Regions from separate parts of the Micromonospora sp. NPDC049497 genome, predicted to be linked through region 2. Evidence: predicted binding sites of a transcription regulator. Region 2 holds the regulator's gene; each other region holds the start of a gene.

Region 1 (10,279 bases), on a different contig from region 2:
CTGAACTTCACGCTGTTCACCCTCTTCGTGTCGGCGGGGTTCCTGCTGGTCGTGGTGGTGGCGCTGTTCTGCGGCGACACGGTGGCCAGCGAGGCGAGCTGGGGGAGCCTGCGCTACCTGCTGGCCGTGCCGGTGCCCCGGGCCCGGCTGCTCACCGTGAAGCTGCTGGTGGCGCTCGCGTACTCGGCGATCGCGCTGGTGCTGCTCGCCGGTACCGCCCTGCTCATCGGCACCCTCCGGTACGGCTGGGAGCCGCTGCGCAGCACCGTCGCCGCCCAGCTGGAGCCGGGGGAGGGCCTGCTGCGGCTGCTCGCGGTGCTCGGCTACCTGGCGGTCGTACTCCTGGTGGTGGCCGGCCTGGCGTTCCTGCTGTCGGTGACGACGGACGCCGCGCTCGGCGCGGTCGGCGGCGCCGTGCTGCTGTGGATCCTGTCCAGCATCCTCGACCAGATCACCGCGCTCGGCGCGATCCGGGCGTTCCTGCCGACCCACTTCAGCACCGCCTGGCTGGGCCTGCTGTCGACACCGGTGCAGACCGACGACGTGGTCCGGGGCTGCATCTCCGCGATCAGCTACGCGACCCTGTTCTGGGGCCTGGCCTACTGGCGCTTCACCCGCAAGGACGTGACGAGCTGAAAGGAAGGGCCCCTTCTTAACGCCTGCGGTAGAGGAAGGGTCCCCTCTTAACGTCGCTGCGCCACGCCCACAAGCTGGGAACCCGGCTGGGTGTGCCGGCCGGCATTGCATAGACTCGGTGGCACAACTGCATACCTCATCCAGAGGGGCTGAGGGATACGGCCCGACGACGCCCCGGCAACCACCCCGCGCGCTCATCGCTGAGCGACCGGCGGGGCAGGTGCCAATTCCGTCCCCGCCGCACCGTGCGATGCGGGGAAAGATGAGAGGACTCTCGACATGACGTCGACGCTCGCCCCCTCCGGCATCGACACCACCGCCAGCCCCGCCCGCGCCCTGGCCTGCCGCGCCTGTTCGGCGCGCTACCCGCTGGCCGCCCAGCACGCCTGTTACGAGTGTTTCGGGCCGCTGGAGGTCGACTACGACACCGCCGCGCTGGCCGCCGTCACCCGCGAGCAGATCGAGGCCGGCCCGCAGAACATCTGGCGGTACGCGGCGCTGCTGCCCGCCGGCCAGGACCCGGCCACCCGGGTCACCCTGGATCCGGGGCTCACCCCGCTGGTCGCCGCCCCGCACCTCGCCGCCGAGCTGGGCATCACCGCGCCGCTGTGGGTCAAGGACGACAGCGCGAATCCCACCCACTCGTTCAAGGACCGGGTGGTGTCCGTCGCGCTGACCGCCGCCAAGGCGCTCGGCTTCACCCGCTTCGCCTGTGCCTCCACCGGGAACCTGGCCAACTCGGTCGCCGCGCACGCGGCCCGCGCCGGCACGCCCTCGGTGGTCTTCATCCCCAGCGACCTGGAGCAGGGCAAGGTCGTGACCACCGCCGTCTACGGCGGCGAGCTGGTCGCCATCGACGGCTCGTACGACGACGTGAACCGCCTCTGCGGCGAACTGGTGGAGACCGACGAGTTCGAGGACACCGCGTTCGTGAACGTGAACGTCCGGCCGTACTACGCCGAGGGCTCCAAGACTCTCGGCTACGAGGTGGCCGAGCAGCTCGGCTGGCGTATCCCCGCCCAGGTGGTCATCCCGATGGCCTCCGGCGAGCTGCTCACGAAGATTGACAAGGCGTTCTCCGAGCTGGTCGAGATCGGCCTGGTCGAGGCACCGGCCGGCGGCTGGAAGGTCTTCGGCGCCCAGTCGGCCGGCTGCAACCCGATCGCCACGGCCCTGCACGCCGACAGCGACACGATCACCCCGGTCAAGCCGACCGGCATCGCCAAGTCGCTCAACATCGGCGACCCGGCCGCCGGCGTGTACGCGCTGGAGGCGGTACGGCGTACCGGTGGCTGGATGGAGTACGTCGACGACGACGAGATCCGCGCCGGCATCCGGCTGCTGGCCCGGACGACGGGCGTGTTCGCCGAGACCGCCGGCGGGGTGACCGTGGCGGTGCTGCGCAAGCTCGTGGAGTCCGGCAGGCTCGACCCGACCGCCGAGACCGTCGTGTTCAACACCGGTGAGGGCCTGAAGACCCTCGACGCGGTGGCCGCCGAGGTCGGCCCGACCCACCGCATCAAGCCGTCCCTGCGCGCCGCCCGCGACGCCGGCCTCCTCGGCTGACGAGGCACGTCCCGCCATGTTCGTCTGCACGCGAGCGGTCCGACACGCCACACCGTCGACCGCTCCGGTGCAGACGAACATGGCTGGTCAGCCGCGCCGGAGGCGCTTCGGTCGAGGGGTGGCTCGCCCGGACGGGGGATCGGGCCGATCCGCGCGGTAACCGGCTTTTCGCGGTGAGTGCGGAAAACGCGCCGTCAAGGACTTGACGACAGGAACCGGGCGGCGCAAGATGCTCCGTGCGGGAGGGCGTTTCGCCGGAGACTTTGATAGTTCTTACGACCCAACGCCGGAGGCGTTGTGCGATCGTCCCTCCCGACCAACGTTCCGAGGGCCAGCGGTTAAATCGCTGGCCCTCGGTGTTTCTCCGGGGCATCCTCGCCACATGAGCATCGTCGTCGCGCCCTTCGACACCGCCGACCCGGCCGCGGTCGACGAGGCACACTGCATCTCCGCCGCCGTCGGGGCCGCCGACCAGCCCGACTTCCCGGTGCCCGACCGGGCCGAGTTCGGCGTGACGCTGGCGCATCCCATGCCCGGCAACGTCTTCGTGCACGCGCTGGGCCGGATCGACGGGGTGGCCGTCGGGCGCGTCCAGGTGCGGCTGTCGCAGCTGGACAACACCGACCTCGCCAGCGTCCTCGTCGAGGTCTACCCCGAGCACCGGCGGCGTGGTGCCGGTCGGGCGCTCTTCGCGTACGCCCGGCAGGTCGCCGTGGAGCACGGCCGTAAGAAGCTGATCTGGGACGCGGTGGCGACGCTGCCCGGCGGGCCGGCGCGACCGGAGGCCGGCGCGGCCTTCTCGGCGACGACCGGCGCGAAGCCGGCGCTGGCGGAGGTCCGCCGCCGGTTGGACACCGCCCGGCTCGACCACGCCGCGCTGGACGAGGCGCTGGCCGAAGCCCGGTCGCGCGCCGCCGGCTACCGGGTGGTCGGCTGGCACGGTCCGGTCCCCGACGAGTACGTCGCCGACGTGGCCCGGCTGGAGAGCCGGATCATCTCCGACGCGCCGATGGGTGACCTGGAGATGGAACCCGAGAAGATCGACACGGACCGCATCCGCGGCATCGAGGTCGTCCTGGCGGCCAGGGGCCGGCGGGCCTACCACCACGGCGCCGTGGACCCGGCGACCGGGCGGCTGGTCGCCTGGACGATGCTCGACGTGGGCGCGTCGGCACCGTGGCACGCCTGGCAGCAGACCACCATCGTCGACCCGGACCATCGCGGCCATCGGCTCGGCCTGCTCGTCAAGATCGAGAATCTCCGGTACGCGTTGGCCCGTGAACCGCAGCTGACCGCGATCGACACGTGGAACGCCGCCGTCAACGACTACATGATCAGCATCAACGAGCGGATGGGTTTCCGGGCCGTCGACGGCTGGACGGACTGGCAGCTCGTCCTCTGAGCAGGCTCGCCGCCCGCGCGGCCCACGGTCGCAGCACCGGCTCGCCGTAGCCGCCGGCGGCCAGACCCGCCCGCCGCTCGAACGTGTTCCCTCGCCCGTAACTGCCGGTCAGGCCGTACGACCAGAGGCACGCCAGCCAGTACGCGGGCCAGAACAGGGGCCCGAGCAGCGCGTACTGCCGGGCGTGCCGCAGCTCGTGACCGAGCAGGTCGGCCCGGTCCGGGTGGAGCAGCCACTCCGGCGGCCGGCGGGTCAACACCACCGAGCCCACCGTGAAGCACTCCTGACGGGGTATCCGCAGGCGGTAGCCGCCGGCCACGATCACCCCGTCCGGCGTGCGCAGCCGCCGGGTCCGGGTCAGCGTGGCCAGCACCAGCCCGACCAGGGTGGTGCCGTTGAGCCAGGTGGCCCGGGCGCAGGTCCGCTGCCGCACCACCCCAGCATGCGACCGGTCGTCCACGGCCGCCATCGGGCGACCGGCCGCTGACGATCCGTGTTGTGACACTGCTCTACTGATCTGGGGGCTTTCTGTTGCATGATGGCGGGCATGACGGAGACCCCGCACCCCCTGTACGACAGGCACGCCGAGACCCTCAACCGCGCGCTGACCGCGATCACGGAGCGGGGGTACTGGTCCGCCTACCCCGAGTCACCCAGCCCGCGCGTGTACGGCGAGACCGCAGCCGCCGACGGCAGGGCCGCCTTCGAGGCGTACCTGCACGGCGACTTCCCCCTCGACCAGCCCGGTGACGGCGGCACGGTCGCCACCGAGGCGAGTCCGTTCGGCCTGGAACTGGGCGTGCGCTACCCGCACGCCGCCGCCGACCAGCTCGTCGGCGCCGCGACCGCCGCCCTGCCCGCCTGGCGCGACGCCGGCCCGCAGGCCCGCGCGGGCGTCTGCCTGGAGATCCTCGACCGGGTCCACAAGCACATCTTCGAGCTGGCCAACGCCGTGCAGTTCACCAGCGGCCAGGCGTTCGTGATGGCCTTCCAGGCCGGCGGCGCGCACGCGCTCGACCGCGCGCTCGAGGCGGTCGCCTACGCGTACGCGGAGATGACCCGCCATCCCGGCACGGCCGGCTGGGAGAAGGCCGCCGGCAAGGGTGACCCGCTGCGGATGACCAAGACGTTCCACGTGGTCCCCCGGGGCGTCGCGCTGGTGATCGGCTGCAACACCTTCCCGACCTGGAACTCCTACCCGGGGCTCTTCGCCTCGCTGGTCACCGGCAACCCGGTGGTCGTCAAGCCGCACCCGCGCGCGGTGCTGCCGCTCGCGATCACCGTGCGCTACGCCCGGGAGGTGCTCGCGGAGGCCGGGTTCGACCCGAACCTGGTGCTGCTCGCGGCCGAGGCCCCCGGCGAGACGCTCGCCTCGACCCTGGCCCTGCACCCGTCCGTACGGATCGTCGACTTCACCGGCTCCACCGAGTACGGCGACTGGCTGGAGGCCAACGCGCGGCAGGCCGCCGTCTACACGGAGAAGGCCGGCCTCAACACCGTCGTGGTCGACTCCACCGACGACTTCGCCGGCATGTGCCGCAACCTCGGCTTCACGCTGACCCTGTACAGCGGCCAGATGTGCACCACCTCGCAGAACATCCTGATCCCCTCGGGCGGCATCGAGACCGACCAGGGGCACAAGAGCTTCGACGAGGTGGCGGGGGGCATCGCGGCGGCGGTCGGGAAGCTCACCGCCGACCCGGCCCGCGGCGTGGAACTGACCGGCGCGATCGTCAACGACGGGGTGCTGGAGCGGCTCGACGAGATCACCAAGGTCGGTGAGCCGGTGCTGGAGTCGCGTACGGTCGAGCACCCCGCCTTCCCGGGCGCCGTGGTGCGTACGCCGACGATCGTCAAGCTCGCCGCCGACGACAACGCCACCTACTCGCGGGAGTGGTTCGGGCCGATCTCCTTCGCCATCGCGACCGACTCCACCGCGCACAGCCTGGAGATCCTGCGTTCGACGGTCGGCGAGAAGGGTGCCCTCACCGCGGCGGTCTACTCCACCGACGAGGCGGTGCTGGACGCCGCCGAGGCGACGGCCATCGAGGTCGGCGTGCACCTGTCCTGCAACCTGACCGGCGGCGTGTTCGTGAACCAGTCGGCGGCGTTCTCCGACTTCCACGGCAGCGGCGCCAACCCGGCGGCCAACTCGGCCCTCACCGACGGCGCCTACGTGGCGAACCGCTTCCGTGTCGTCCAGAGCCGCCGCCACGCCTGAAAGGAAGGGCCCCTTCTTAACGCCTGGCGTAGAGGAGGGGCCCCTTCTTAACACTCAGGCGGGGCGGCGCATCTGGAGTTCGGTGAGCGCGGGGATCTTCGGGTGCGGAACGCGTACGCCGGTGTCCTCGAAGCCCAGCCGCTGGTAGGCGCGGTGGGCCCGCTCGTTGCCGACCACCACCTCCAGCATCAGCTCCGGCCGCCCGCAGGTGCGTGACCACCTCGCCACCGCCTCGACCAGGTCGCCGAGCAGGCCGGTGCCCCGCCAGGCCGGGGTGAGGTAGACGGCGTACACGACGGTCAGGCCCGGCTCGTCCGGCGTGGCGGTGCCCCCGGCGTGCCCGACGAGGCGGCCTCCGGGGTCCGCCACGAACTGGGCGTTCCCCGTGCCCGCCGACGCGTACGCGATCCGGGCCGCGTACTCGGCGTGCGGTCGGGCGGCGGCGTCGGCGATGGTCTCCAGGAACGCCAGCGGCGCGTCCGCGAGCATCTCCAGCCGCAGCGCCCGCATGCGGGCGGCGTCCCGGGGGTGGACCCGCCGGACCGGCGCCCTCCGCGCGGCGGGCCACCCGCCGGTGTCCCGTCGGGACGGCATCCGCACCGCGCTGGGCATCCCCGGACCGGTTGTCATGAGCGCATGCCTACCACAGCGACGGGCGACGATGCCGATCGCACGGAATGCGCCCGATTTGTGGTCGTGCGTGGTCGTCACGCCTCGTGTAGCGTGCGATTCCGGTCACCGATTCAGCGGCCGTCGCCGATCGCCGAACGGTGGTCCCCGGCGGCCGGCGTGCCGGTTCCCGGGTCGTGGAATGCCGCGCAGAGTGAGGAAGTGCACCGTGGCACAGGGCACCGTGAAGTGGTTCAACTCCGAAAAGGGCTACGGCTTCATCGCCGTCGACGGCGGCCAGGACGTCTTCGTCCACTTCTCCGCCATCGAGATGGACGGCTACAAGGCGCTGGACGACGGCCAGCGGGTGGAGTTCGAGATCGCCCAGGGCCAGAAGGGCCCCCAGGCGGAGCGGGTCCGCGTCATCGCCTGACCGTCGACCGGCCCGCCGGGAGCGCCGGGCAGGGGCTGCGGTGCGCGTACGCACCGGGGAGGATCATGAGCCTTTCCAGCTGTCGCTGAGGAGGGTTCTTTGTCCGACCAGCAGCCTCCGGCCACTCCGTCCCCCGGTCCCGGAGACCCCGACCCGTCGGCGCGGCCGACGGGTGACCCGACCGCGCCGCAGCCCGGCCCGCCGCCCCAACCGTGGGAGCCGAGCGTGGCCCCCGGGGCGTACGGCGCCCCGCCGCCCGGCCCGTACGGCGGCCAGCCGTGGTACCCGGGTGGTCCGGCGGCCTGGCCGGCCCCGGCGTACCCCGGCGGGTGGTTCCCGCCCGGGTTGGACCCGAACGATCCGCTTGTCAACCCGCCCGGAGCCGGCGTGGGCGGATGGTGGGCGCGCTGCGTCGGCGCGGTGCGACGCGGCTGGCCCCTGCTGGTGCCGATCCTGCTGCTCACCCAGGTGCTGCCGGCGGCGCTGATGTCCCTGCTCTCGCTGGCGGTCGACCCGACCGCGCGGTGGGACGCCGACCTGGCCGAGAACGCCGACGCGCTTCCGGACACCTTCCTCGCCGACCTGGCGGCGATGTTGGGCGTGCTCGTCGGTGCGCTGGTGGTCTTCGGCCTGGTCCAGGCCGTCGGCTGGGCGGCCGGCACCTGGGTGGTCGCCCGCCAGGCGGCCGGCGAGCCGGTGAGCCTCGGCGGGGCGTTGCGCCACGGCGCCCGCCGCGCCCTCGGTCTGTGGGGGTGGAGCCTGCTGGTGGGCGTGCTGGTCGGGGTCGGTGTCTGCTTCTGCGTTCTGCCCGGGATCTACCTCGTGTTCGCGCTGAGCCTGGCCGGGCCGGTCTACCTCTTCGAGCGGCAGAACCCGATCGGTCGCGCGTTCCGGATGTTCCACGAGCGGCTCGGCCTGGTGCTGGGTCGGATGGCGCTGGTGGCGGTTGCCTTCGTGGTCGTGTCGGTGGTGGCCGGCATCGTCGAGGCGGTCGGCGGGCTGCCGTTCGGCGTCACTCCACTGGACTCGCCCGGTACGGCGGTGGGGATCGTCGTGGTGAGCCTGACCGGTGCGGTGCTGGCCCTGCCGGCGTACCTCGCCCAGCTCGTCGGTCTGGTCGTCACGTACGCCGAGCAGCGGGCCTGCGAGGGTCCGGTGAACGCCGCGCGACTTGCCGCGGAACTCGGCTGACCCGGGCACTCGTGCTTGCACTCGGCAGGGGAGAGTGCTAAACAAGTCATTGGCACTCGCATACCGTGAGTGCCAATGGTCGGGGCGGTAGGGCCACGGCCGCAACGGCGCCCAGTCGCTGGTGCGGCACATGGCCGGTCGTCGCGGGCTATCCGGCCCGGCCGAGGAGACGTCGTCGTCGCCAGGTGGCGACGTCCCCAAGGTGCGTACACCAGGCGGCCCATCCGGGACACACACTCGGGTGGCCCGTGAGTGTCCAGGAGGACAACGCCGTATGGCCAAGATGATCGCGTTCGACGAAGAGGCGCGCCGCGGCCTCGAGCGGGGCATGAACCAGCTCGCCGACGCCGTGAAGGTGACGCTCGGCCCCAAGGGCCGCAACGTCGTGCTCGAGAAGAAGTGGGGTGCCCCCACCATCACCAACGATGGTGTGAGCATCGCCAAGGAGATCGAGCTCGAGGACCCGTACGAGAAGATCGGCGCCGAGCTGGTCAAGGAGGTCGCGAAGAAGACCGACGACGTCGCCGGTGACGGCACGACGACGGCGACCGTCCTGGCCCAGGCCCTGGTCCGTGAGGGCCTGCGCAACGTGGCCGCCGGCGCCAACCCGATGGCCCTGAAGCGGGGCATCGAGGCGGCCGTGGCCAGCGTCTCGGAGGAGCTGCTGAAGCTCGCCAAGGACGTCGAGACCAAGGAGCAGATCGCCTCCACCGCCTCCATCTCCGCCGGTGACAGCACCGTCGGTGAGATCATCGCCGAGGCGATGGACAAGGTCGGCAAGGAAGGCGTCATCACCGTCGAGGAGAGCAACACCTTCGGGCTGGAGCTGGAGCTCACCGAGGGTATGCGCTTCGACAAGGGCTACATCTCCGCGTACTTCATGACCGACCCGGAGCGTATGGAGGCCGTCTTCGACGACCCGTACATCCTGATCGTCAACAGCAAGATCTCGTCGGTGAAGGACCTGCTCCCGATCCTGGAGAAGGTCATGCAGGGCGGCAAGCCGCTGCTGATCATCGCCGAGGACCTGGAGGGCGAGGCCCTGGCCACCCTGGTGGTCAACAAGGTCCGGGGCACCTTCAAGTCGGTCGCCGTCAAGGCGCCGGGCTTCGGTGACCGCCGCAAGGCCATGCTGACCGACATCGCCATCCTCACCGGTGGCCAGGTCATCAGCGAGGAGGTCGGCCTCAAGCTGGACGCCGTCAGCGTCGACATGCTGGGCCGGGCCCGCAAGGTCGTGGTGACCAAGGACGAGACCACGATCGTCGACGGTGCCGGTGACGCCGAGCAGATCCAGGGCCGGGTGAACCAGATCCGGGCCGAGATCGACAAGAGCGACTCCGACTACGACCGCGAGAAGCTGCAGGAGCGCCTGGCCAAGCTGGCCGGCGGTGTTGCGGTGATCAAGGTCGGCGCGGCCACCGAGGTCGAGCTCAAGGAGCGCAAGCACCGCATCGAGGACGCCGTCCGCAACGCGAAGGCCGCCGTCGAGGAGGGCATCGTTCCGGGTGGTGGCGTCGCGCTGGTGCAGGCCGGCAAGACCGCCTTCGACAAGCTGGACCTCGCCGGTGACGAGGCGACCGGCGCGCAGATCGTCCGGATCGCGCTGGACGCCCCGCTGCGGCAGATCGCCGTCAACGCCGGCCTCGAGGGCGGCGTCGTGGTGGAGAAGGTTCGTAACCTCGACGCGGGCCACGGCCTCAACGCCGCCAACGGCGAGTACGTGGACCTGCTGGCCGCGGGCATCATCGACCCGGCCAAGGTGACCCGGTCGGCGTTGCAGAACGCTGCGTCGATTGCGGCGCTCTTCCTCACCACCGAGGCCGTCGTGGCGGACAAGCCGGAGAAGACCCCGGCCGCCCCGGCTGGTCCGGGTGGCGGGGACATGGACTTCTGAGTCCGGTTTCCTGAACGCCGAAAGGGGCGGGCCGCGTCAGCGGTCCGCCCCTTTCCGTGTTCCGCCCTGGCGACAGCGGCGCGCTCCAGCCTGTCACGTCGGCAGGGGCCGCTGGTTGCGCCGCTTGTGTGCCCGGTCGTACGGCTGCCGGATCTGGACCGGTTCGTCCACCGGCGTGACCGGCTCGTCGGCCGGTTGGTCGGCGCCGGTCATCTCCGCCCGCTGCTCGGCGTCGCCGTAGTCGAGTCGGTCGAACGGCAACGGGCCGGGCAGTTCGTCGTCCGTGGTCATGAGAGCCTCCTCTACCGAAACGGTAGGGGGCGT
Region 2 (10,279 bases):
CGATCAGTCGGCCGCCCTGCCGGCACCAACCCGATCAGCCGGCACGCTCACCCGGACCATCGTCCAGAGCGGCCACCCATCGAGCGGGTCGTTTCGCCCGGAAGGCCAGCACGCCCTCCATTCCCTCCTCGGACAGGAAGAATCCGGTGGAGATGGCCGACAGGTCGGCGATCTCGGCCCGCAGGTCGGTCGCGGGCCGCCGGCGCAGGAGCTCCTTCGCCCCGGCGAGCGCACCCGGCGCGCCCCGGACCAGCGAGTCGCAGAACCGCGCCACCGCCGCGTCCAGCTCGGCCGCCGGCACGGCGGCGGTGACCAGCCCGACCTCGGCGGCCCGCCGGCCGTCGAAGGTGTCCCCGGTGAGGTACAGCTCGGCGGCGGCACGCGGGTGCAGCCGGGGCAGCACGGTCGCCGAGATCACCGCCGGGATCACGCCGATCCGTACCTCGGTGAAGGCGAACGTCGCCTCCTGGGAGCACACCGCCAGGTCGGCCGCCGCGATCAGGCCGAGGCCGCCGGCGCGCGCCGGTCCGGCGACCCGGGCCACCACCGGCTTCGGGCACTCCCAGACCGCCGCGAGCACGTCACCCAGCATCCCGGCCGGCACCGACCCGCTGGCGTACGCGGCGGCGGTCTCCTTCAGGTCCGCCCCGGAGCAGAAGACCGGGCCGGTGTGGTCCAGCACGATCACCCGTACGGAGTCGTCGGCGACCGCCGCGGCGATGCCGTCCAGCAGCGACGTCATGAGCGGGGTCGAGAGCGCGTTGCGGTTGTGCGGGCTGTCCAGGGTGAGGGTGGTCACCCCGCGGGCCGTGGAGACCCGCACGAGCGCGTCGGGAGAGGTCATGTGAGGGCACACTAGTGGCCATGCCCGGCGTCCTTCCAGATGGCGAACCCGTCCCCGTCGACGGGTCGCTCCCCGCGACCGCCACCCGCGCGGTCGGCGCGCGGGGCTTCGGGGTGTACGTGCACGTGCCGTTCTGCGCCAGCCGCTGCGGCTACTGCGACTTCAACACGTACACCGCCGCCGAGCTGGGCGGTGGGGCGAGCCGGGACGGCTACGCCGACACCGTGCTCGCCGAGCTGGCGTTGGCCCGCCGGGCGCTGGGCGAGGGCCCGCCCCCACGGGTGGACACCGTCTTCGTCGGCGGTGGCACGCCGACCCTGCTGCCCGCCGACGACCTCGCCCGGATCCTCGACGCCGTCGACCGCACCTGGGGGCTCGCCGCCGACGCCGAGGTCACCACCGAGGCGAATCCCGAGTCGGTCACGCCGGAGTCGCTGAGGACGCTGCGGGCCGCCGGCTACACCCGGATCTCGCTGGGCATGCAGTCCGCCGCGCCCGGTGTGCTCGCGATCCTGGATCGGAAGCACAGCGCCGGCCGGGCCGTGGCAGCCGCCGCGGAGGCACGCGACGCCGGCTTCGACCACGTCAACCTCGACCTGATCTACGGGACGCCGGGGGAGGGCGCGGAGGACTTCGCCGCCTCCCTCGACCAGGTGGTGGCCGCCGGGGTCGACCACGTCAGCGCGTACGCCCTGATCGTCGAGGACGGCACCCGGCTCGCCGCCCGGATGCGCCGCGGCGAGCTGCCGTACCCGGACGACGACGTCGCCGCGGACCGGTACCTGGCCGCGGAGGCCGCCCTCGGCGCGGCCGGCTTCTCCTGGTACGAGGTCTCCAACTGGGCGCGCTCCGACGCGGCCCGGTGCCGGCACAACCTGCTCTACTGGTCCGGCGCGGACTGGTGGGGCCTCGGCCCGGGGGCGCACAGCCACGTCGGCGGCGTGCGCTGGTGGAACGTCAAACACCCCACGGCGTACGCGCAACGCCTGGCGGGCGGGGAGTCGCCCGGTCTGGCGCGGGAGGTGCTCGGGCCGGACGAGGCGCACATGGAGGACGTGATGCTGCGCCTGCGGCTCGCCTCCGGGCTGCCGCTGGACGCCCTCGACGAGGCCGGCCGGGTCGGCGCGGGGAAGGCGCTCGCCGACGGGCTGCTCGACCCCGACCGGTACGCGGCCGGCCGGGCCGTGCTCACCCTGCGCGGGCGACTGCTGGCCGACGCGGTCGTCCGGGACCTGCTGCCCTGAGGCCCGGTCTCCCACCTCGCCCCTGTTCCGTGCGGGGGACCGGACCTCGGTGCCGGCCGGGGGAGCGGCCGGCCCGGAGTCAGCGCTTCACGAAGGAGTAGGTCATCGGGTACCGGTACAGCACACCCTCATTGGCCTTGACGCCGCCGATGATCCCGAAGATCACCGGGACGATCCAGACGAGCATCGGGACGAAGAAGAGCAGGCCGCAGGTGATCAGGGTGAGCACCCAGCTCAGCACACCGACGACCGCCCAGGTGAGCTGGAAGTTCAACGCGGCGACCGCGTGTGCCCGCACCGTCGGTGACTGCTGACCGCGGGTCATCATCGCGATGAGCGGCGCGACCCAGCCGAACAGGCCGCCGCCGATGATCACGCCGAGCGGGCCGCCGAAGTGCGCCACCAGTGCCCAGGTCTTGTCCTCGGCGTTGGGGTAGCCGCCCGCCGGCGGGCCGTACGCGCCGGCCGGGTAGCCGCCGCCGTGGGGCGGATAACCACCGGGCGGGGGATGACCGCCGGGGGGCGGATAGCCACCGGGCGGCGGATAGCCACCGGCGGGGGGATAGCCACCGGGCGGTGGGTAGCCGCCCGACGTCGGGGCGTCACCGGAGGGTGGCGGATAGCCACCGGGCGGGGGATAGCCGCCCGCGCCCGGTGCCCCGGACAGTGGTGCGGTGGGTTCGTCCGGGGCGGGCGGGCCGGGGAAGCCCGACGGAACGGTCGGGTCCGGGTCTCCCGCGCCGGGAGGGCGAGGTGGTTCAGTCATGGACGTCACGGTAGGGGCAGTCGGCAAGGGCGCACCAGAGCGACACCGCCCGGGATGTCCGGATGGACGGCCCTGGCGCCGCAGGCGGGCGGGTGCGCGCAGCACCCTCCGCCATTGATCATCGCGATGCCGGCCCTGCCGACGTAGACTGGCACTCGCTACAGTCGAGTGCCAGGCCGCTGCCCGGGCCCGTTCCGCGCGCCCGGCCCGACGTGCGACAGGAGGTGGGGAGGATGGGTCTCGACGACCGCAAACTCGCCGTGCTGCGCGCGATCGTCGAGGACTACGTCGCCACGCAGGAGCCCGTCGGCAGCAAGGCGCTGGTCGAGCGGCACCAGCTCGGCGTCTCGCCGGCGACGGTGCGCAACGACATGGCGGTGCTGGAGGAGGAGGGCTACATCCGGCAGCCGCACACCAGCGCCGGCCGGGTACCCACCGACCGTGGCTACCGGCTCTTCGTGGACCGACTGTCCCGGGTCAAGCCGCTGAGCCCGGCCGAGCGCCGGGCGATTGAGCGGTTCCTGGTCGGCGCCGTCGACCTGGACGACGTGGTGCACCGCACGGTGCGGCTGCTGGCGCAGCTGACCCGACAGGTCGCCGTCGTGCAGTACCCGTCGCTCGCCCGTTCCTCGGTGCGGCACCTGGAGCTGGTGCCGATCTCCACCACCCGACTGATGCTCGTCATGATCGCCGACACCGGTCGGGTGGAGCAGCGGCTGGTCGAGCTGCCCGCGCCGGTCGCGGCGGACGACGTCACCGACCTGCGCCGACTGGTCAACGAGAAGCTGGTCGGCAGCCGGCTGTCGGAGACCCCACCCCTGGTCCAGGCCCTGGTCGACGAGTCGGCGCCGCACCTGCGCGGGGCCATGACCACGCTGTCCACCGTGCTGCTCGAGACGCTGGTCGAGCGGCACGAGGAGCGGATCGCCCTGGCCGGCACGGCCAACCTGACCCGTGGTGGCCTGCTCGATTTCCAGGGTTCCCTGCGTCCCATCCTGGAGGCGCTGGAGGAGGAGGTCGTGCTCCTCAAGCTGATCGGCGAGACCCAGCCCAGCACCACCCGGGTGCTGATCGGCGACGAGAACGAGGTCGACAACCTCCGCGCCGCCTCGGTGGTCAGCACCGGGTACGGCCCCGGCGCGACCATCGTCGGTGGGCTCGGCGTGTTGGGGCCCACCCGGATGGACTACCCCGGCACGATCGCCACGGTACGTGCCGTGGCACGCTACGTGGGCGATCTGCTGGCCCAGAACTGACCAGTCAGGGTCGTCGGTGGCACGGGAGGCCGACGACCGGCGCAACGCGAGACGAACATGAGGACACGGAACGCAGTGGCCAGGGACTACTACGGCATCCTCGGTGTGAGCCGGGAAGCCTCCGACGACGAGATCAAGCGCGCCTACCGCAAGCTGGCGCGGCAGTTCCACCCGGACGTGAATCCGGACCCGGAGGCCCAGGAGAAGTTCAAGGACATCAACGCCGCGTACGAGGTCCTCTCGGACGACCGGAAACGGCAGATCGTCGACCTCGGCGGTGACCCGCTCGCCCCCGGCGGCGGGGGCGCCGGCGGTCCGGGTGGCCCCGGCGGGGCGGGGCCGTTCGTCGGCTTCCAGGACATCATGGACGCGTTCTTCGGCGGCGCCGCCGGTGGCGCGCGGGGGCCGCGTCCGCGTACCCGACCGGGTGCCGACGCGATCCTGCGCCTCGAACTGGATCTCCAGGAGACCGCGTTCGGCGTCGAGGCGCCGATCACCGTCGACACCGCCGTGCTCTGCACCACCTGCTCCGGTGCCGGCACCGCCGCCGGCACGCACCTGGCCACCTGTGAGGCGTGCGGCGGCCGCGGCGAGGTGCAGTCGGTGCAGCGCACCTTCCTCGGCCAGGTGGTCTCCGCCCGGCCGTGCACCGTCTGCCAGGGCTACGGCACCACCATCCCGCACCCCTGCCCGACCTGTGCCGGCGACGGCCGGGTGCGCACCCGCCGCTCGCTGACCGTCAAGATCCCCGCCGGGGTCGAGGACGGCATGCGGATCCGGCTGGCCCAGCAGGGCGAGGTCGGCCCGGGTGGCGGCACCGCCGGCGACCTGTACGTGGAGATCCACGAACGACCCCACGACGTCTTCTCCCGCAAGGGCGACGACCTGCACTGCCGGGTCACCGTCCCGATGACCGCCGCGGCCCTGGGGACCCGGCTGACCATCAAGACGCTGGACAGCGAGGAGCCGCTCGACGTCAAGGCCGGCACCCAACCGGGCAGCACGCTGCGACTGCGTGCCCGGGGCGTACCCCACCTGCGCGGCACCGGCCGGGGTGACCTCTACGTCCACCTCGACGTGCGGACCCCGACGAAGCTCGACGCCGACCAGGAGCGGATGCTGCGCGACTTCGCCAAGACCCGGGGCGAGGAGGTCGCCGAGCTGACCAAGCAGGGCGGCTTCTTCTCCCGGATGCGCGACGCCTTCAACGGCCACGCCTGACCATGTCCGCGCCGCTGTTCCTCGTCGAGGCGCTGCCCGCCGCCGACCAACTGGTCCTGGACGGCCCCGAGGGGCACCACGCCGCCACCGTGCAGCGGCTGCGCGTCGGCGAGGAGCTGCTCCTGGCCGACGGGCGGGGCGGCACGGCCGCCGCCGTGGTCACCGCCGTCGGCCAGGGCACCCTGGACCTCGACGTGGTCTCCCGGGGGTACGTGGACGCGCCCGTCCCGCGTCTCGTGGTGGTGCAGGGCATCGCCAAGGGCGACCGCGGCGAACTGGCCGTGCAGGCGATGACCGAGGTGGGCGTGGACGAGATCGCGCCCTGGGCCGCTGCCCGCTCGGTGACCCAGTGGCGGGGCGACCGGGGCGTACGGGCGCGGGAGAAGTGGGCGTCGACCGTCCGCGAGGCCGCCAAGCAGTCCCGCCGGGCGTGGCTGCCGGTGGTGGCCGGCGCCCCGGACGAGTCGACGACGCAGGTGACCCGCCGGATCGCCGGTGCCGCTGCCGCGTACGTGCTGCACGAGGAGGCCGACGAGCGGCTCGCCACCGTGCCGTTGCCCGACGCCGGCGAGATCGTGCTGGTGGTCGGCCCGGAGGGCGGCATCGACCCGGCCGAGCTGGACGCCTTCGCCGAGGCCGGCGCCCGGCCGGTGCGCCTGGGGCCGTCGGTGCTGCGTACCTCCACCGCCGGGGTCGCGGCCCTGTCGGTGCTCTCCGCCCGCCTCGACCGCTGGTGACGGTGTAAGGAAGGGCCCCCTGTTAACGCCTGGGGTAGAGGAAGGGCCCCTTCTTAACGCGCCTCACGGGCGGGGGAAGACCTGCACCGGCTGGTCGTCGGGGCGCAGGTCGAGCCCGGCGGGGCCGACGATGAGCGGGTCCGGCACGCCCACCACCTCGCGGTCCTTCTCGGCGTAGTCGAAGCGGTTCAGCACGTGCCGCATCGCCTCCAGCCGGGCGCGCTTCTTGTCGTTGCTCTTCACCACGGTCCACGGCGCGTCCGCCGTGTCGGTCCAGAAGAACATCGCCTCCTTGGCCTCGGTGTACTCGTCCCACTTGTCCAGCGACGCGATGTCCATCGGGGAGAGCTTCCACTGGCGTACCGGGTCGACCTGCCGCACCGCGAAGCGGGTCCGCTGCTCGTTCTGCGACACCGAGAACCAGAACTTGACCAGCCGTATGCCGGAGCGCACCAGCATCCGCTCCAGCTCCGGGACCTGCCGCAGGAACTCCAGGTACTCCTTGCGGGTGCAGAAGCCCATCACCCGCTCCACCCCGGCCCGGTTGTACCAGGACCGGTCGAAGAGCACGATCTCGCCGGCCGCCGGCAGGTGCGCCAGCCAGCGCTGGAAGTACCACTGGGTGGCCTCCCGCTCGTTCGGCTTGACCAGGGCCACCACCTTGGCGTCGCGCGGGTTCAGGTGTTCCATGAAGCGCTTGATGGTGCCGCCCTTGCCCGCGGCGTCGCGCCCCTCGAAGAGGATCACCAGCCGCTCACCGGACTCGCGAACCCACTCCTGGAGCTTGAGCAGCTCGATCTGGAGCAGCCGCTTCTGCTGGTCGTACTCGTCGCGGTCCATGCGCTTGTCGTACGGGTAGTCCTCGCGCCAGGTGTCCACCGGGCTGCCGTCCGGGTTGAGCAGGACGGGGTCGTCGTCGTGGCCGTCGAGCACGCGGTAGTCGGCGGCGAGGTCCAGCACGGTGTCGGCCATGCCGGAGACCCTTACCCCGTCCCGGTGCCGATCCGACGCCGGGACGGCTGTCAGTTTGCTGTCAGCTGCGCAGGTAGGAGGCACCGTTGAGGTCGACGATCGTGCCCGACGCCCACTGCGCCTCCGGCGCGGCCAGCCAGTGCACGGCGGCGGCGATCTCCTCCGGCCGCGCCACCCGGTTGAAGGGGCTCTGCGCCCGGATGGCGTCGCCGCGCTCCCCGCTCAGGTGCTCGGTGGTCATGTCCGTCTCCACGAAGCCCGGCGCGACCGTGGCCACGGCGATGCCGTACGGCGCGAGCGCCACCGCGAGGGACTGACCGAGGGCGTTCAGCCCGGCCTTGCTGGCGCCGTAGGCGGGCTGGTCCGGTTCACCCCGGAACGCGCCCCGGGACGAGACGTTGACGATCCGTCCGCCCCGCTCCCGCATGTGCTGGGCGGCGCACCAGGTCACGTTGGCCGCGCCGGTCAGGTTGGTCTCCATGACCTGCCGCCACCGCGCCTGCCAGTCCTCGTAGGAGGCACCGAAGACCGGGTGCGGCCGGTCCCGGTCGCCGTACACACCGGCGTTGTTGACCAGCACGTCCAGCCCGCCGAGCCGGTGCGCGGCCTCGTCCACCATCACCCGTACGCCGTTCGGGTCGGTCAGGTCGGCGCGCACCACCACGTGTCCGTCGCCCGGCAGGTCGGCGCGGAGCGCCTCGGCCAGGTCGGCGGAGTCGCGGTGGTGGATCGCCACCCGGTCGCCGCCGGCCGCGAACGCCGTCGCCACCGCGCGCCCGATGCCGCGCGAGGCCCCCGTCACCAGTACCGCCCGAGAAGTCACGCCGGCCATCCTGCCGCAGCGGACCCGGGGTGTTAACAAGGGGCCCTTCCTCTACCGCAGGCGTTAAGAAGGGGCCCTTCCTTACACTGCCCGGGTGACTGAATGTCTGTTCTGCCGCATCGTCGCCGGGGAGATCCCGGCCACCGTCGTCCGGGAGACCCCCACCACCCTGGCGTTCCGGGACGTCGACCCGAAAGCCCCGGTGCACGTGCTGGTGGTCCCGAAGGAGCACTACGCCGACGTGGCGACCCTCGGCCAGGGTGACCCGGCGCTCGCCGGGGAGGTGCTGGCCACGGCCGCCGCCGTGGCCGAGGACGAGGGGCTGCTCGGCGACGGCTTCCGGCTGATGTTCAACACCGGCCGGTACGGCGGCCAGGAGGTCTTCCACGTGCACGCGCACCTGCTCGGCGGCGCCCCGCTCGGCCCGATGCTGGCTCGGGACCTCGCATGACGCCCGTGGGGGACCGCCTCTCCCGGATGGTGCGGCAGGTCCAGGCGCAGGCCCGCGTGCCGGCGGTCGCCGCGGCGCTGCACCGCGCCGACCGGCCGCTCTGGACCTGCGAGGTGGGGGAGACCGGCAACGACACGACGCTCGGCCCGGAGACGGCGTTCCGGATCGGCTCGGTCACGAAGACCTTCACCGCCGTGCTGACCGTCCAGTGCCGCGACGACGGCCTGCTCGACCTGGACGACCCGCTGGAGCGGCACCTGGACCTGCCGGCACACGGCGAGCTGACCGTGCGTCGGCTGCTGTCGCACACCGCCGGCCTGCAACGGGAGCCGTACGGCGACGTGTGGGACACGCTGCGCGCGCCGGACGCCGAGGCGTTCCTGGCCGACCTGGCCCGGGCCGAGCGGGTGCTGCCCACCGGTCGCCGCTACCACTACTCCAACCTCGGGATGGCGCTGCTGGGCCGGCTGGTGGGGCACCTGCGCGGCGGGACCTGGGCGGAGGTGCTCGCCGAGCGGGTGCTCACCCCGCTCGGGCTCACCGGCACCACGGTCGCCCCGGGACCGACGGCGGCCACCGGGTTCCTCGTCGACGCGTACTCCGACGAGGCCCACCCGGAGCAGCCCACCGACTTCGGGGCGATCGGTCCGGCGGCCCAGCTGTGGAGCACGGCGACGGACATGGCCCGCTGGGCCGCGTTCCTCGCCGACCCGGCGGCGCTCGACCCGGACGGGAGGGTCCTCGCCCCGACCACGCTCGACGAGATGCGCTGGCCGCTGACGGTCACCGACGAGACGGTCTGGTCCGGTGGTTTCGGGCTCGGCCTGATCCTGGTTCCGCAGGGCGACCGGGTCGTGCACGTCGGGCACGACGGGGCGATGCCGGGCTTCCTGGCCGCCGTCTACGGGCGGCGCGGTGGAGAGGGCACCGCCGGGGCGATGGGCGCCGCGGTGCTCGGCACGTCCGGCACCGCGGCCCAGCTCTTCGAGCTGCCGCACCGGCTGCTCGCGGCGGCGGCCGAGCACGACCCGGCGGACACGGTGCCGTGGCGGCCCGGCCCGCCGACCCCACCCGAGGTACGCGGCCTGCTGGGACGCTGGTGGGGCGAGGGGTTCGAGTACGTCTTCTCCTGGCACGACGGGGCGCTGCGGGCCCGGGGCTCGGACGACCCGGCGGGCCGGCCGCCGGCGGTCTTCGCCCCGCTGCCGGACCGGCCGGACGTGTACCGGACGGTCTCCGGGCGGGAGGTGGGTGAGCTGCTCCGGCTGACCCGGGACGCCTCCGGCGCGGTGGTCCGGATGCACTGGGCGACCTACCGTTTCACCCGGCACCAGGAGACCTTCGACCGGTACGACTTCCGGGCCTGAACGGGCGGATCTGCCTGCGGCGGGAGGTGACCCGGTCGGGCGGAAATGGGCGGGGTGCCACCGCCGTTGACCCGATACGATGGATGGAACGTCCGCACGCCGCGCCGCCAGGCCCGGCGCCGAGATCGAGAGCAGGTGCGCAGGGCCCCTCGGCCCGACCCATGACCGGCACCCCACCTCCCGGCCCGCCCCAGGCGCAGACCAGGATCACCGTTCCCGACCCCAAGATCATGGTCAACCTGCTCGGTGCGGGTGACGAGATCCTGCGCCTGGTCGAGCGCTCGCTCGCCAGCGACGTGCACGTCCGGGGCAACGAGATCACGATCACCGGCGCCCCCGCGGACAACGCCGTCGCCGAGCGGCTCTTCAGCGAGCTGATCGAGCTCATCGAGAAGGGCGAGACTCTGACCACCGACGCCGTCCGGCGTACCGTCAGCATGCTCGAGCAGGGCGGCGCCGAGCGGCCCGCCGAGGTCCTGACGCTCAACATCCTCTCCCGGCGCGGGCGCACCATCCGTCCCAAGACGCTCGGGCAGAAGCGCTACGTCGATGCCATCGACGGGCACACCATCGTGTTCGGCATCGGCCCGGCCGGCAC
Region 3 (10,279 bases), on a different contig from region 2:
TTCACCCGCTCATTGTTCCGGCCCCGGTCGGGGTGCCGGGACGGCGGTGTCAGTGCGAGGTGGGAACGGCGGCGACGAAGTCCCGCCAGGTGGCCGGAGTGAAGGACAGCACCGGCCCGGACGGGTCCTTGCTGTCCCGGACGGCGACCATGTCGGGCAGGTTGTCGGCGACCTCGACACAGGCACCGCCGTTGCTGTTGCTGCGGGTGGACTTGCGCCAGGTGGCGCGGGTCAGGTCCATGTCTTCGCCACTTCCTCGATCAGGCGGGCGGACTGCCGGCGCGGCAACGCCTCACCGGCCACAGTCTCCCAACGCCGTCCCAGGCTGGCAAGGTCGTTCGGGCCGTCCACGGTGTGGCCCCGGAGCTGGTTGTCCAGGTGTGCCACCTCGGTGCCGTCGGCGAGCCGGGCCAGGACGAACGGGCCGTTGAGCCCGACGTGCCACGGTGTCTCGGCGGGGATGATCCGCACCTGCACGTGCGGCTCGGCACCACGGGTCAGCAGGTGTTCCAGCTGCTCCCGCATCGTGGCCCGGTCGCCGACCAGCCGGCGCAGCGCCTGCTCGTCCACCACGGCGACGAGCTGCGGCGGCCGGTCGCGGGTCAGCACCGCCTGCCGGGCCATCCGCGCCAGCACCCGCTCGTCGATCTCGTCGTCGGCCAGCAGCGGGCCGGCCCGGAGCATCGCCCGCGCGTACGCCTCGGTCTGGAGCAGGCCGGGGACCACCGTCGGATCGCACCAGCGCAGCGAGACGGTGTCCCGCTCGACCTCCTCCCACGGGCGGAACCAGTCCGGCGCGGCGTGCAGCCGGATCAGCTCCAGCAGGCTCATGAAGAGACCCCCGGTCTCCAGCACCGTGTCGACCCGGGCCAGGTAGTCCGGGCTCAGCGGCTTGTGTCCGACCTCGACGGCGCTGACCGCCGACGACGAGTAGTTGATCAGCCTGCCCAGCTCCTCCTGGCTGAGGCCGCGTGCCTGCCGGGCCCGGCGCAACTGGTCGCGCAGGAATCCCAGGGTTGGTACGTCGCTCATTCGCTGCCCTCCGTGTGCCGACTGGTGTCGGAACGTAAGGCCGCGCTCACCCGGCACGGAAGCGAGTGCCGGCGTGTCGCGGTGAAGAGTGGCGCAGGAGTGGCGACACGGAGCGGCGACCGTTGGCACTCTCCTTGACGGAGTGCTAGCCGAGGAATAACCTGCGATTAGCACTCTCACCCTGAGGGTGCCAACTTCCGGGCCTGCGCCCGGTCGTTGAACGCCAGGCGGACCGGCACCCGCGACGACGGCCCCGCCCGGTGGCATGTGGCAGATTGACGCTGGTCGGCTCCGGTCGACCGGTAACGAAACCAGTACCCCAGGAGGGTATGCCCGTGACTACCGCGACCAAGGTTGCGATCAAGCCGCTCGAGGACCGGATCGTGGTCCAGGCGAACGAGGCTGAGACCACCACGGCGTCGGGCATCGTGATCCCCGACACCGCCAAGGAGAAGCCGCAGGAGGGCACCGTCCTCGCTGTCGGCCCGGGCCGGATCGACGACAACGGCAACCGCGTGCCGCTCGACGTGAAGGTCGGCGACACCGTTCTCTACTCGAAGTACGGCGGCACCGAGGTCAAGTACGCCGGCGAGGAGTACCTGGTGCTCTCCGCCCGCGACGTCCTCGCGGTCATCGAGAAGTAAGCAACCGATCAGTGTCGTTGCCCCGGTCCGGCTCGCCGGGCCGGGGCAACGTCGCTTCGAAGGGACATTCATGGCGAAGATCCTGAGCTTCTCGGACGACGCCCGACACCTGCTGGAGCACGGTGTCAACGCCCTCGCGGACACGGTCAAGGTCACCCTCGGCCCGCGCGGGCGCAACGTCGTCCTGGACAAGAAATTCGGTGTGCCCACGATCACCAACGACGGCGTGACCATCGCCAAGGAGATCGAGCTCACCAACCCGTACGAAAACCTTGGCGCGCAGCTGGTCAAGGAGGTGGCGACCAAGACCAACGACATCGCCGGCGACGGGACCACCACCGCCACCGTGCTGGCCCAGGCCATGGTCCGCGAGGGTCTGCGCAACGTGACCGCCGGCGCCAACCCGGCCGGCCTGAAGCGGGGTGTCGACGCGGCCGCCGCCAAGGTCTCCGAGGCGCTGCTCGGCAAGGCCGTCGAGGTCTCGGACAAGGAGTCGGTCGCGCAGGTCGCGACGATCTCCGCGCAGGACGCCACGATCGGCGAGCTGATCGCCGAGGCGATGGAGAAGGTCGGCCGCGACGGTGTCATCACCGTCGAGGAGGGCTCCACGCTGACCACCGAGCTGGAGGTCACCGAGGGTCTCCAGTTCGACAAGGGCTTCATCTCGCCGAACTTCGTCACCGACGTGGAGGGGCAGGAGGCGGTCCTCGAGGACCCGTACATCCTGATCACCACCCAGAAGATCTCGGCGATCGAGGAGCTGCTGCCGCTGCTGGAGAAGGTCCTCCAGAACAGCAAGCCGCTGCTCATCATCGCCGAGGACGTGGAGGGCCAGGCGCTCTCCACCCTGGTGGTCAACGCCATCCGCAAGACCATCAAGGTCTGCGCGGTCAAGGCCCCCGGCTTCGGTGACCGCCGCAAGGCGATGCTCCAGGACATGGCGGTCCTGACCGGTGCCGAGCTGGTCGCCCCGGAGCTGGGCTACAAGCTCGACCAAGTCGGCCTGGAGGTGCTCGGCACCGCCCGGCGTGTCGTGGTCGACAAGGAGAACACCACCGTCGTCGACGGCGGCGGCAAGTCCGCCGAGGTCGCCGACCGGGTGTCCCAGATCCGCAAGGAGATCGAGGCCTCGGACTCCGAGTGGGACCGGGAGAAGCTCTCCGAGCGGCTCGCCAAGCTCTCCGGCGGCATCGCCGTCATCAAGGTGGGCGCGGCGACCGAGGTCGAGATGAAGGAGCGCAAGCACCGCATCGAGGACGCCATCGCCGCGACCAAGGCCGCGGTCGAGGAGGGCACGGTCCCCGGCGGCGGCGCCGCCCTGGTCCAGATCCGGTCGGTGCTCGACGACGACCTCGGCTTCACCGGTGACGAGAAGGTGGGTGTCTCGATCGTGCGCAAGGCGCTGGTCGAGCCGCTGCGCTGGATCGCCCAGAACGCCGGCCACGACGGCTACGTGGTGGTGGAGAAGGTCGCCGGCAAGGACTGGGGCCACGGCCTCAACGCCGCCACCGGCGAGTACGTCGACCTGGCCAAGGCCGGCATCCTCGACCCGGTGAAGGTGACCCGTAACGCGGTCTCCAACGCCGCGTCGATCGCCGGGCTGCTGCTCACCACCGAGAGCCTCGTGGTGGAGAAGCCGGAGAAGGCCGAGCCGGCCGCCGCCGGTGGTCACGGTCACGGCCACGGCCACCAGCACGGCCCGGGCTTCTGACCCTCGCCGTACGCCTCGTCGGGGCGCGTCGCCGGTACTCGGCGGCGCGCCCCGACGCCGTTCGGGCCCCGGTGCTTACGGAACGCTGACGCGACTGGTCGCCGGTCCCGTGATCGGAAAGACTGGTCCGATGAGCACCACGACCCCCCGGTACGCCGCCCTGGCCGGGCTCACCGCCGCCGCCGTGGCGATCGGCTCCGCCGAGATCGTGGCGGTGCTGACCGGCCCCCGCTCGGCGCCCCTGGTCGCGGTCGGGGGACTGGTCGTGGACACCGTGCCCGAGCCGCTCAAGCAGTTCGGCATCGCGCTCTTCGGCACGTACGACAAGATCGCTCTTCTGGTGGGGACGGCGCTGCTGCTCGGCGCGTTCGCCGCGCTGCTCGGCGTCCTGGCGCTGCGCCGGCTGTGGGTGGGCCTGGCCGGCATCGCGGCCTTCGCCGCCCTCGGCGTGGCCGCGGCCCTGACCCGGGCCGGCGCGGACCCGGCCGACGCCCTGCCGTCGCTGGTCGGCGCCGGGCTGGGGGCCGTGGTGCTCTGGGCCTTCGTCGCGGGCCCCCTGGAGCTCGACCCCTGGCCCTGGGCCTCGCCGGCCCCCGCGTCTCCACCGGCTCCGGCCGCCTCCGGTCCCGACGGACCGGCCGCCGCGTCACCGTCGGCCGTGCCGGAGGTCGCCGCGGCCGGTGCCGGGCCGGCGGAGGTACGGGCCACCGACCCCGAGTCGCGACGGCGCTTCCTCACCTCCACGGCGGTGCTCCTCGGCGCGGCCGGCGCGGCCGGTCTGGGCGGTCGCTGGCTGGCCGGCCAACGGGGTGTCTCGGCGGCCCGGACGGCGGTGGCGCTGCCCACGCCGTCGTCGGTCGCGTCGCCGGTCCCGGCGGCGGCCGACCTGAAGCTCGCCCAGCTCGCGTCCTACGTGACGCCCAACTCCGGTTTCTACCGCATCGACACGGCACTGGTCGTGCCGCAGGTCGACCCGACCACCTGGGAACTGCGGATCCACGGCCGGGTCCGCAACCCGATCACGCTGACCTTCGACGACCTGCTCGCCCGCCCGATGGTCGAGCGCCACATCACGCTGGCCTGCGTGTCCAACGAGGTGGGCGGCGACCTGATCGGCAACGCCCGCTGGCTGGGGGTGCCGATCCGCGAGCTGCTGGACGAGGCGCAGCCGGAGGACGGCGCCGACCAGGTCGTCGGACGGTCGGTCGACGGGTGGACGTGCGGCACCCCCACGGCGGTGCTGCGCGACGGCCGCGACGCGCTGCTGGCGGTCGGCATGAACGGCGAGCCGCTGCCGGTCGAGCACGGGTTCCCGGCGCGGATGGTGGTGCCGGGCCTCTACGGGTACGTGTCGGCCTGCAAGTGGGTGACCGAGCTGGAGCTGACCAGCTTCGCGGACTTCGACGCGTACTGGGTTCCGCGCGGCTGGTCCGCCCAGGGGCCGATCAAGACGCAGTCCCGGATCGACACGCCCCGCCGGCGTAACCGCCTGACCGCCGGGCCGGTCACCGTGGCCGGCGTGGCGTGGGCCCAGCAGCGGGGCATCCGCCGCGTGGAGGTACGCGTCGACGAGGGCCCGTGGCAGGAGGCGGCGCTGGCGGCGACGGTGTCGGTGGACACCTGGGTGCAGTGGTCCTGGCGGTGGGAAGCGACCCCGGGCGACCACACCCTCCAGGTCCGGGCGACCGACTCCACCGGTGAAACCCAGGCGGAGCGACGGACGCCGGTCGCCCCGGACGGCGCCACCGGCTGGCACACCGTCCCCGTGACCGTCCGCTGACCGCCCGCCGCCCGCCGCCCGCCGGCCCGCCGCCCGGCGTCCGGCGGCCCGCCGCCCGGCGGCCCGCCCCGCCGACCCGGGTACCTCGCCCGTGATCCACTCGACCTCATTGATGTCGGGGTGTCCGGCCCCGCGGGATGCCCCGACTTCACTGAACCCGAGTGGATCTAGCCGTGCGGGTCAGAGGAACGCGCACGACGCGACGCCGCGTCTCCGTTCGGGGACGCGGCGTCGGTGTCTTCGGGGGGTGGCTGGGTCAGGCGACCTTGCGCTGGTCCGGGACGGCCGACTTGTGCGGCCGGCCCAGGCGGGCCTCCAGCCGGGCGATGTCGACGCGGCTCTGGCGGCGGTCGGCCAGGTCCTCCCAGCCCAGCGCCAGCAGGCGGAGCCGCTCGGACTCGCTGAAGCCACCCCAGACGCCGTACGGCTCACGGACGGAGAGGGCGTGCGCGGCGCACTCGGCCCGGACCGGGCACGCGCGGCAGACGGCCTTGGCGCCGGACTCCCGGCGCAGGCGGGACGAGCCCCGCTCCCCGTCCGGGTGGAAGAACTGGGCGCTGTCGCGGCCCCGGCAGGCACCGAGACGCTGCCAGTCCCAAAGGTCGACGATGGGTCCGGGCAGTCTGCGTACGTTCGACATCAGCACCCCTCCTCCCGCGCGGCACCGCGGAGATCATGTGAACCGGCGTCCGGGCGGCGGTCCGCGCAGGCGCGCCGTTTCCGGCCTGACGTCCCGGTACCCCCGTCCTTCCCGACTCACACGTCTGTGATCGAAAACGTCGGACAACGCGCGGCAAATGCCCTAGATGTCGGAAAAGTTCGGAGGATTGCCCGGAACCTCCTCCCGAGCCGACCCGCTCGTGGTCTGCTCGTGATCGGAGAGGAGACCCACTGTGCGTACGGTTCTCGTGTGCGTTCGGACACCGCTTGCGGCGCAACATCTGACCTCCGCGGCGGCGCGGCTGGGACTGGCCGCGGTCGTGCGGACGGCCGTCTCCGACCCCGAGGTGATGTTGCGGTTGGCAGAACGCCCGGCCGACGTGGTGCTCGCCGACACGGCGCTCACCCGGCCGGACAGCGCCGGCTTCGTCCGGCGGGTGCTCGCCCGCGCGCCGCAGGCCGCCGTGGTGCTCCTCGGGACAGAGGAGTCCGAGGCCGCCGCCGCCACCATCAGTGCCGGAGCCCGGGGACTCATCCAGGGCACCGACCACGACCTGACCAGCGCGGTGGCCAAGGCCCTGTTGCTGCTCTCCGCCCCCGGGCGGGCGGCGCGACACCGGATCACCGATCCGGCCCGGGACACGGCGGCGGTCGGCGGGACGGCCCGCTCCACGCCGCCGGGCCGGTCACCGGCCGAGTCGACGCCGTGGCCGGCCGGTACGGCCGACGGCACCGGCGCCGCTCCGGCCATGGTGCCCGTACAGCGCGGCGACGACCCGGGCGACCCGGCCGCCGAGCCGGAGCAGGCCACCACCGGCGGTACGCGGAACGGGGTGACCGGGCGCAACGGCCGGTCGTCCGTCGGGCTGACCGAGCGCGAGTTGCAGGTGCTGCTCGGTATGGCCGAGGGCAAGAGCAACGCGGAGATCGGCCGCGAATTGTTCGTGTCGGAGGACACCGTCAAGACCCACGCCCGGCGGCTCTTCCGCAAGCTGGGCGCCCGTGACCGGGCCCATGCGGTCGCCGCCGGCTTCCGGGCCGGCCTGGTCGCCTGAACATCGCGGCGGCACGGCGGCACGGCGGCACGGCGGCGCGGCGTTAAGAGGGGGCCCTTCCTCTACACCAGGCGTTAAGAGGGGGCCCTTCCTTACCGCTCAGCGGTCGCCGGGCTCCTCGTCGGCGTTCTCGGTCAGCGTGTCGTGCACCCCGTCGGCGTAGCCCCGCGCGTAGTCCCAGGTGACGTAGTGGTCCGGGTCCGGGTCGTACGCCGGCTCGTGCACGCGGGGGCGACCGGAGCTGAGCAGGTGGCGCAGGTTGCCCCGGAGCAGGTCCCAGTCGAAGTAGTGGGGCTCCCGGCAGTCCTCGCATTCGATGACCAGCCCGCGGACCCCGATCGGCGCCAGCAGCGCCTGGTAGATCTCCAGGTCGGCGAGGTCCTCCAGCACGTCCTGCCGCTCGACGTCGGTCAGCGGGTCGAGCGGGTCGTCGCCGGGATCGTGCAGCCCCGCTGCCGGATCGGCCGGGTCGCCGTTGAACGGGTCGATGGGCTCGTCGTGCACCCCCTCACCGTAGACCCAACGCCCCGCCCACGCCCGCCCCCGGTGCGCCCGGTGACCTGCCCCGCCACCGACGGGGGACGGGCAGGCCACTGGGTACGATGGGACGACGCGCCGTCACCCGGCGTGCGCCGGTGCCCGCCCGCGCCACCTCGCTGAAGCCCGTTCAAGCAGCTCAGGAGAGCAACAGTGGATATTTCGCCCAGCACCGATCTTCCGGCCGGCGCCGACAACGGCGAGCTGGGCGGCCACCTGCCGGAGCTGCCCGCCGGGTCGGCCCGGGTGGTCCCGCTTGGTCTGACCTTCGACGATGTGCTGCTCCAGCCGGGCGAGTCGGACGTGGTGCCCAGCAGGGTCAACACCCGGACGAAGCTCACCCGCAACGTCGAGTTGTCCATCCCGCTGCTGTCCAGCGCGATGGACACGGTGACCGAGGCGCGGATGGCGATCGCCATGGCCCGTCAGGGCGGCATCGGCGTGCTGCACCGCAACCTGTCCCTGGAGGACCAGGCGCTCCAGGTCGACCTGGTCAAGCGCTCCGAGTCCGGCATGATCACCAACCCGGTGACGGCCAGCCCCGACGACACCCTCCGCGAGGTCGACGAGCTGTGCGGGCGGTACCGCATCTCCGGCGTCCCGGTGGTCGACCGCGACGGCCAGTTGGTCGGCATCGTCACCAACCGCGACATGCGCTTCGTCTCCGAGCCGGACACCCCGGTCCACGAGATCATGACCCGGACGCCGCTGGTCACCGCGCCGGTCGGGGTGAGCAAGGACGACGCCCTCGCCCTGCTGCGCCGGCACAAGGTCGAGAAGCTGCCGATCGTGGACGACGCCGGCCGGCTGCGTGGCCTCATCACCGTCAAGGACTTCACCAAGAGCGAGCAGTACCCGGACGCCACCAAGGACGACGCCGGTCGGCTCCGGGTCGCCGCCGCCATCGGCGTGGGCGAGGACGCGTACAAGCGGGCCCGGGCTCTGGTCGACGCGGGCGTCGACGTGATCATCGTGGACACCGCGCACGGTCACCAGCGAGCCGTGCTGGACATGGTCCGCCGGCTCAAGAAGGACGTGACCGTCGACATCGTCGGCGGCAACGTCGCCACCTACGCCGGGGCGAAGGCACTGGTCGACGCCGGCGCCGACGGCGTCAAGGTCGGGGTCGGGCCGGGCGCGATCTGCACCACCCGGATCGTCGCCGGTGTGGGCGTACCGCAGATCACCGCGATCATGGAGGCCGCGCGTGCCGCGCGGCCGGCGGGCGTCCCGGTGATCGGCGACGGCGGCATCCAGTACTCGGGTGACATCGCCAAGGCACTGGTCGCCGGCGCCGACACGGTGATGCTCGGCAGCCTGCTGGCCGGCTGCGAGGAGAGCCCCGGCGAGTTGATCTTCGTCAACGGCAAGCAGTTCAAGGCGTACCGCGGCATGGGGTCGCTCGGCGCGATGCAGTCCCGGGGCCAGGCCAAGTCGTACAGCAAGGACCGCTACTTCCAGCAGGACGTGCTCAGCGACGACAAGCTGGTCCCCGAGGGCGTGGAGGGTCAGGTGCCCTACCGGGGGCCGCTCTCCCGGGTGGCCCACCAGCTGGTCGGCGGGCTGCGCCTGGCGATGGGGTACGCCGGTGCGGAGAACATCCCCGATCTGCACCACCGGGGCCAGCTGATCCGGATCACCGCGGCCGGGCTCAAGGAGAGCCACCCGCACGACATCCAGATGACCGTCGAGGCGCCCAACTACCACACCCGCTGACCCACCACCCCCAACCACCTGGAGTCCCCCATGCGTGACGTGGTCGAGATCGGGCTGGGCAAGACCGCGCAGCGCGGCTACCACCTGGACGACATCGCCATCGTGCCCAGCCGCCGGACCCGGGACGTCGACGACGTCTCCACGTCCTGGCAGCTCGACGCGTACCCGTTCGGCATCCCCTGCGTCGGGCACCCCTCGGACGCGACGATGAGCCCCGGGTCCGCCGTGCGGCTCGGCCAGCTCGGCGGCCTGGGCGTGCTCAACGTCGAGGGCCTGTGGACCCGCTACGAGAACCCGACCAAGGTGCTGGAGGAGCTGGCCGGCCTGGACGAGGACTCCCGGACCACCAAGCGCCTCCAGGAGGTGTACGCGGAGCCGATCCGCCCCGACCTGATCGCCGAGCGGGTGCGTGAGCTGCGTGCCGGCGGCGGCACCGTGGCGGTGCGGGTCTCCCCGCAGCACACCCTGGCGCTGGCCCCGGTGATCCTCGACGCGGGCGTGGACATCCTCGTCATCCAGGGCACCATTGTGTCGGCCGAGCACGTCTCGACCACCGACGAGCCGCTGAACCTCAAGGAGTTCATCGCCGACCTGGACCTGCCGGTCATCGTCGGTGGCTGCACCGACTACAAGACCGCGCTGCACCTGATGCGGACGGGCGCCGCCGGCGTCATCGTCGGCATCGGTGGCGACGACTGGTCGACCACCGAGTCGGTGCTCGGCATCCGGGTGCCGATGGCGACCGCGATCGCGGACGCCGCGGCGGCCCGGCGGGACTACCTCGACGAGACCGGCGGACGATACGTGCACCTGATCGCCGACGGCGACATCCAGACCTCCGGCGACATCGCCAAGGCGCTGGGCTGCGGGGCGGACGCGGTCATGCTCGGCGAGGCGCTGTCGCTCTGCGAGGAGGCCCCGGCCGGCGGCGCCTGGTGGCACTCCGCCGCCAGCCACCCGTCGCTGCCCCGTGGCGCGTTCGAGGTGGCCGGCGAGCCGCTCGGCTCGATGGAGCGGCTGTTGTTCGGCCCGGCCGACGAGCCGGACGGCCAGCTCAACCTCTTCGGCGGCCTGCGCCGCGCGATGGCCAAGTGCGGCTACCGCGACCTCAAGGAGTTCCAGAAGGTCGGCCTGGTCCTGGACC

What was found. Region 2 encodes HrcA, which represses chaperone genes, less so after heat shock. Its sites were predicted from a motif close to GGTTNGCACNCTCNNNNNGAGNGTGCNAACC; they were not measured.
Positions count from the first base shown of each region.
Region 1: a site for HrcA is predicted at 8,106-8,136, ahead of groL (chaperonin GroEL). Genes of this name have one in related genera too.
Region 3: a site for HrcA is predicted at 1,198-1,228, ahead of groES (co-chaperone GroES). Genes of this name have one in related genera too.

Region 1 is NZ_JBITMC010000018.1:32,801-43,079, forward strand. It holds gene ACIBR0_RS22490 (ABC transporter permease) at 1-636, shown strand, start outside; SAM riboswitch class I at 770-905, shown strand; gene thrC (threonine synthase) at 916-2,202, shown strand; gene ACIBR0_RS22500 (GNAT family N-acetyltransferase) at 2,585-3,604, shown strand; gene ACIBR0_RS22505 (hypothetical protein) at 3,543-4,037, opposite strand; gene paaN (phenylacetic acid degradation protein PaaN) at 4,152-5,825, shown strand; gene ACIBR0_RS22515 (GNAT family N-acetyltransferase) at 5,880-6,419, opposite strand; gene ACIBR0_RS22520 (cold-shock protein) at 6,664-6,867, shown strand; gene ACIBR0_RS22525 (hypothetical protein) at 6,967-8,058, shown strand; gene groL (chaperonin GroEL) at 8,333-9,955, shown strand; gene ACIBR0_RS22535 (hypothetical protein) at 10,049-10,246, opposite strand.
Region 2 is NZ_JBITMC010000002.1:2,246-12,524, forward strand. It holds gene ACIBR0_RS03260 (enoyl-CoA hydratase-related protein) at 35-844, opposite strand; gene hemW (radical SAM family heme chaperone HemW) at 865-2,088, shown strand; gene ACIBR0_RS03270 (DUF4870 domain-containing protein) at 2,168-2,854, opposite strand; gene hrcA (heat-inducible transcriptional repressor HrcA) at 3,088-4,110, shown strand; gene dnaJ (molecular chaperone DnaJ) at 4,186-5,331, shown strand; gene ACIBR0_RS03285 (16S rRNA (uracil(1498)-N(3))-methyltransferase) at 5,334-6,068, shown strand; gene ppk2 (polyphosphate kinase 2) at 6,132-7,040, opposite strand; gene ACIBR0_RS03295 (SDR family NAD(P)-dependent oxidoreductase) at 7,102-7,863, opposite strand; gene ACIBR0_RS03300 (histidine triad nucleotide-binding protein) at 7,958-8,314, shown strand; gene ACIBR0_RS03305 (serine hydrolase domain-containing protein) at 8,311-9,681, shown strand; gene ACIBR0_RS03310 (PhoH family protein) at 9,843-10,279, shown strand, end outside.
Region 3 is NZ_JBITMC010000001.1:210,132-220,410, forward strand. It holds gene ACIBR0_RS00990 (methyltransferase domain-containing protein) at 1-5, opposite strand, end outside; gene ACIBR0_RS00995 (DUF397 domain-containing protein) at 50-241, opposite strand; gene ACIBR0_RS01000 (Scr1 family TA system antitoxin-like transcriptional regulator) at 232-1,032, opposite strand; gene groES (co-chaperone GroES) at 1,362-1,676, shown strand; gene groL (chaperonin GroEL) at 1,747-3,387, shown strand; gene ACIBR0_RS01015 (molybdopterin-dependent oxidoreductase) at 3,518-5,167, shown strand; gene ACIBR0_RS01020 (WhiB family transcriptional regulator) at 5,424-5,807, opposite strand; gene ACIBR0_RS01025 (response regulator transcription factor) at 6,061-6,882, shown strand; gene ACIBR0_RS01030 (DUF5319 domain-containing protein) at 6,982-7,386, opposite strand; gene guaB (IMP dehydrogenase) at 7,573-9,135, shown strand; gene ACIBR0_RS01040 (GuaB3 family IMP dehydrogenase-related protein) at 9,166-10,279, shown strand, end outside.